DNA from 2 places in the Dickeya lacustris genome. Region 2 is predicted to be linked to the other one. Evidence: predicted binding sites of a transcription regulator. Region 2 holds the regulator's gene; the other holds the start of a gene.
The links. The regulator PurR, encoded in region 2, represses purine synthesis genes. The targets are predictions, from matches to a motif close to CANGCAAACGTTTGCNTG.

Region 1: cvpA (colicin V production protein) is a predicted target of PurR. The motif match lies at 1,899-1,916, and genes of this name have one in related genera.

What each region holds. Positions count from the first base shown of each region.
Region 1 is NZ_CP114280.1:1,253,596-1,256,734, reverse strand. Features, by position in the region: gene purF (amidophosphoribosyltransferase) at 1-1,306, opposite strand, end outside; gene cvpA (colicin V production protein) at 1,337-1,828, opposite strand; gene dedD (cell division protein DedD) at 2,040-2,963, opposite strand; gene folC (bifunctional tetrahydrofolate synthase/dihydrofolate synthase) at 2,953-3,139, opposite strand, start outside.
Region 2 is NZ_CP114280.1:865,012-868,150, forward strand. Features, by position in the region: gene O1Q98_RS03910 (C40 family peptidase) at 1-550, shown strand, start outside; gene cydH (cytochrome bd-I oxidase subunit CydH) at 746-835, opposite strand; gene purR (HTH-type transcriptional repressor PurR) at 1,198-2,223, shown strand; partial or broken gene O1Q98_RS03925 (riboflavin synthase subunit alpha) at 2,486-3,137, opposite strand.

The DNA of each region.
Region 1 (3,139 bases), 390 kb from region 2:
TTAACGCATCTGCGCCGATTATCTGGCGGATCTCTTCCACTTCACGGCCATGTGCAATCAGTTCATTGACACTTGGCATATCAATACCGTACACATTCGGGAAACGAATTTCCGGTGCGGCTGAGGCCAGATAGACATTGCGGGCACCGGCTTCACGCGCCATCTCTACAATTTGCTGAGACGTGGTGCCGCGCACAATCGAGTCATCCACCAGCAGTACATTTTTGCCACGGAACTCCGCACGGTTGGCGTTAAGTTTGCGCCGCACCGATTTAATTCGGGTTTGCTGACCAGGCATGATAAAGGTGCGACCGACATAACGGTTTTTCACAAACCCCTGACGGTAAGGCTTATTGATGATGCGCGCGATTTCCAGCGCGATATCGCAGGAAGTTTCAGGAATAGGGATAACCACATCAATATCCATATCCTCCCACTGACGGGCAATTTTCTCCCCCAGCTTCTGCCCCATACGCACCCGGGCGCTGTAGACAGAAATTTTATCAATAAACGAGTCGGGGCGAGCAAAGTACACGTATTCAAACAAGCACGGGTGACTTTTCGGGTTCTCGGCGCACTGGCGGGTAAATAACTGGCCGTTCTCGGTGATGTATACCGCTTCTCCCGGTGCAACATCGCGCAGGAACTCAAAGCCCAGCGTATCGAGCGCCACGCTTTCTGACGCAACTATATATTCATTACGGCCATCTTCCAGCGAACGCTTACCAATCACCAGAGGACGAATACCGTTAGGGTCGCGAAACGCCACCATGCCGTGGCCGATTATCATGCCTATACAGGCATATGCACCGCGAATTTGCTGATGAACAGCGGCGACAGCGGCAAAAATGTTGTCGGCTTCCAATGGATAGTGCTGGAATCTATCCAACTCTTTGGCAAACACGTTGAGCAAAATCTCAGAATCCGACGAGGTATTCACATGGCGGCGGCCTTCTTCAAACAACTTCTGGCGCAGCTCATGGGCATTGGTCAAATTACCGTTATGCGCAAGCGTAATGCCAAACGGCGAGTTTACGTAGAAAGGCTGTGCCTCTGAAGCGCTGGAGCTGCCTGCCGTCGGGTAACGGACATGGCCGATACCCATATTTCCCTGCAACCGCTGCATGTGCCGGGCTTCAAACACATCCTTCACCAGGCCATTCGCTTTGCGCAGGCGAAAGTAGTTGGCATCATTAATGGTGACGATGCCTGCGGCATCCTGCCCACGGTGCTGTAACACCGTTAACGCGTCATAAATCGACTGGTTGACCGGTGTAAAACCGGCGATACCGACAATACCGCACATGTGGTCTTTTCCTCATCAGCGTTGCCACCGCTAGACGTGCCGTGGCAAGAAACTCGACGTGCTTTGCAGGTAGTCAAAAAACCACCTGATAATATAACTAAACTGCGGAATTAACTGAGATTGCTTCCAGTCGGCACTCTGTGAAAAACCGGTAAAGGTATCCAGAAAGAACAGCAGTGCAGAAACGATCAACACACCGCGCAGCGCACCAAAACAGATGCCCAGTACCCTGTCGGTGCCCGACAACCCGGTGCGTTCAACCAGCGAACCAATCACATAGTTAACAACCGCACCCACAATCAATGTCGCAATAAACAGAATGGCAATGGCGATACCGTTGCGCACCAGCTCATCACTGAAACGCGTGAAATAACCGGCAAGATAGACATAGTAGTGGCTGGCGATGAAAAACGCCGCCCCCCAGGTAATCAGCGACAGCGCTTCACGAACGAACCCTCGGATAAGACTGACCAAAGCCGAGAACCCGATAATACCGATAATGACGTAATCAACCCAAACCATGAACTATCCTAATTATGAACGATGACAGTTATCGCGCCGTTCATCCTGTTCGCGGCGCATTCTAACAGAAAAAGAAAACGTTTGCGTAGCGTATTACCGCCGATTTTTTTGACCAGTAAAGAAATAAAAAAAACCGCCCGCCACCTTACAGATAGCGAGCGGTGCCGTTTCTCAGGGCCAGAGGACGAGCGCCGCGTCCCACGACGGGCGGTTAGTGTGCATTATAAGCGCGCACCTGGCCGCTCAACCCGCTCAGTTGCTGCAAATCACCCAATGCTGATTGCAATTTTTGCTTTGATGCATCCGGCCCAACGTAAATTCGGGTTATCTGCCCGGCGACCGGCGTGGAAGGCACCGTATACGCGCGGTAGCCGGACAAACGCAGCTTGGCGACAACTTCATTCACTTTGTCTGCGTTTTTTAATGCGCCCAGTTGTACCACGAACGCCTGTCCAGCCGGTGATGACTCCTGAGCCGCCGGTTTATTTTCCACCGGCTTAGTCTCTGCAAGCTTATTTTCTGCAAACTTAGTCTCTGCCAGTTTACTGTCTGCGGCTTTGTTTTCTGCACTCTTCGTTTCTGGCGCTTTTACCGGAGTCTCTGCGCTACGCGTCTCCGGTTTCGCCGCTATCGCGCGCGTATCAGCCGGTTTATTTTCCATCAGCTTCGGCTCAGGCCTGGCGCGCGTATCCGGCTTCTTGACTTCCGGTTTCGCCTCCGCCTTCACGTCCGGTTTCACCGGCTGTGCTTTCAGGGCTGGTGGTGCTATCGACGCCACAGGCTGGCGTTCGCTGATAATCGGTGCCGGGGTCGGCTGTAGAGGACGCGAAGGCGCAGGCGGCGTGGCGTTACGGACATTCTGCTGTCGCGATGTTGGCGGCGATTCCTCTTCCTCATCGTTGCCTTGCTGCACAGCGGCGGCGGCCCCCTCAGGCGGTTGCGACGGTAGCGACTGGCTTACCGGCGGCAGTGATTCCGCCTCCAGCGCATCGCCGGGTTTAGGCACCAGAGGGATCGCCGCAAACTCATCCTCATAGTGCTTTTTTTTACCATCAAGCAACCCCGGCAGCACAATGACGCCAAGCGCCACCAATACCACGGTACCCGCCAGACGATTTTGGAATTTACTCGCCATGCGTCCCACTCTCCTCTAATGCCGCCATGACATGCGCGACAGTATGGAAAGAACCGCAAACAATCACGACATCCTCTGGCGCGGAATCTTGCATCGCCCGACGCCAGGCAGAAGCGACATCTGAAAATAGCGTCACCGTCGATACGATGTCACACGCCGCCAGATGCTGTGCCAGC
Region 2 (3,139 bases):
AGGGCAGCCAGCAGCAAAAAATCACAAAGGTAAATCCAGCACTCATAGCGAAGAGTTAGCCGCCAGCGCGCATCACGGTAAGAACAAAAAAGACACACAGAACAAGTCCGTTATTGCCATGAATCCGGCGCATCAAAAGCGTTATCAGCATGCCAAGCAGACAGCGATGAATAAGCTGATGAGTCAGATTGGCAAGCCTTATCACTGGGGTGGCTCATCGCCCTATTCTGGTTTTGATTGCAGCGGATTAGTGTATTACGCCTACAAAGATGTGGTGAAAATCCCGATTCCTCGCACCGCTAACGAGATGTTCCATCTGCGCGATGCCGCCCCTATCAAGAAAAATGAATTGGAGAGCGGGGATCTGGTATTTTTCAGAATTACCAACCGAGGTGCCGCCGATCACGTCGGCGTTTATCTTGGCAATGGCCGCTTTATTCAGTCGCCCCGCACCGGCTCTGATATAAAAATCAGCAAACTGAGTGAAGACTACTGGCAGGATCACTACGTCGGCGCACGCCGCGTGGTGACACCGAAGACAATTCGTTGATACAGCGATTAAAAATCACACCTTTAGCGCGGTAATACGGCTTGATGGCGGGTTACGGTTATGGCCCACGACGCTCGATGACTCTCATTTCATTCGCGCTCCATCCACTCTCGATGCACTTCTGTACAAGCCGTCTGCCGTTAGCGCACTGAGATTGCCCGGCCAGCAAGAACGCGTCAGCCGGACAATACGGCGTTAATTCAATACAGCATTCATGCTGAACACCACAATCACCGCCAGCGCAACGGCCGTTGTGAATAACGACATCTTCAAATTAGTATCCATAAACATGCTCCTGTATTTGACGAAACGGCGGGTTATCACATCACAATGAATATACACCGACGATAAATATAACCAGTTTTTCATTATATGAAACAGCGTTAAAAAAACCGCTTTCCTCATCACAGAGATAACACGAATTATTTCTTCCACTTTTGATCTAGATCGGCCAGAATTCGCAGTTTACTGTATGCACTGCGTTGGCCGCCTCCCGGCCTCCCCTCCGGCGACACTTCGGCATATCTCCACCTGAAATCGTGCCTTGCTATCTGGCTGGAGATGAATTCACGCAGGCAAACGATTAACAACATATTTACTGCTGTAACAGATGCGTTGCTGTTACAACTGTTCAGGAGTCACTTGAGATGGCAACGATTAAAGATGTGGCAAAGCGCGCAGGCGTTTCAACCACAACCGTATCACACGTGATCAATAAAACACGTTTCGTCGCCGAAGAAACCAAAGCTGCGGTGCGTGCAGCCATCAAGGAATTGCACTACTCACCAAGCGCGGTGGCGCGCAGCCTGAAAGTGAATCACACCAAGTCTATCGGGTTGCTGGCCACCTCAAGTGAAGCGCCCTATTTTGCTGAAATTATCGAAGCCGTCGAAAATAGCTGTTACGCCAGAGGCTACACCCTCATTCTGTGTAACTCCCACAATAATCTGGATAAACAGCGCGCTTATTTGTCCATGCTGGCGCAAAAGCGCGTTGATGGCTTATTAGTCATGTGTGCCGAATACCCACCCGCGCTGTTATCCATGCTGGCTGACTACCGCCATATCCCGATGGTCGTCATGGACTGGGGGGAAGCGCACAGCGATTTTACCGACACCATCATCGATAATGCCTTCACCGGCGGCTACATGGCTGGCCGTTACCTGATTGAACGGGGCCACCGTGATATTGGCGCAATCCCTGGCTCGCAGGAACGTAATACCGGCAGCGGTCGCTATCTGGGCTTTCTCAAGGCGTTGAAGGAAGCGGAAATTACGATACGCGAAGAATGGGTGGTGCAAGGCGATTTCGAACCGGAATCCGGCTATAAGGCCATGCACCAAATTCTGGCGCAAAAGCATCGCCCGACGGCGGTATTCTGTGGCGGCGATATCATGGCGATGGGCGCGATTTGTGCCGCAGATGAGCTGGGATTGCGGGTTCCGCAGGATATTTCGGTGATAGGGTATGACAATGTTCGCCACGCCCGTTATTTCACGCCGGCGCTCACCACTATCCATCAACCGAAAGAGCGTCTCGGACAAGCCGCATTCTCAATGTTGCTGGATCGCATTACCAGCAAACGTGAGGAAGCGCAGACCATTGAAGTCCACCCGACGCTCATTGAGCGTCGCTCTGTCGGCGATGGCCCCTTCCTCGACTATCGGCGCTAATACCGCGCCAGTCCCGGCTGGTCAGGAAAAACCATGACCAGCGCTGGCAGCCACACTCCGGTCATGGTTTTTGACGACAACAACCATCATCTGACGCTGCCAGATAGCTATGCCAACGGCTCGCCAACTGTCCTGACTGTGCATTTGTTCTGACTGTGCGTTGCGCGCGCTAACCGCTTGACAGCGCAAGAGCCCAGGTTTCTCACTGAGGCCTCAACCGGCGGCTCAGGCACATTCTTTGCCCTTTGCCGCCGGGTTAAGGTTATTCGTCTTGCGCTGCCTCTGCCTCTGCCTGCTGCCGGGCTTGTTGGGCCGCCATCACACGCTCAACGGAATCGACTATCGCTTGTGTTTGCGGGTCAATTTTCAATATTGATGCGATCGCCAAGCCGCTTTTTCCCCAGCGTGGTACGTTGCAGTGTTTCAGGGATCAAATGCACACAGAAACGACTGCGAGTGACTTCACCCACCGTCAGACTAATGCCGTCAATACCAATAAACCCTTTATGCAAAACATATTTCATCAGGCTGGTATCCGACAGGCGGAACCAAATCTGATGGTTATTTTCTGAGGTCAGGATCTTCACAACCTCTGCCGTACACATAATATGGCCGGACATGACATGCCCACCGATTTCATCGCCATATTTGGCCGCACGCTCAACATTCACGCTGTCGCCGACGTTAATCTCGCCCAGGTTAGTCAAGCGTAATGTCTCTTTGATTAAATCAAAGCTGACGCAATCGCCGTTAATCTCGGTTACGGTCAAACAACAGCCGTTATGCGCCACAGAAGCGCCCGGCTCAAGTCCAGGCAGCAGTTCAGCAGGCAGTTGGATGACGTGAGTGCGAAAATTGGGTTTTTCATCAACAGACACGACTGTCGCCGTGCCTTGAACAATACCGGTAAACATGA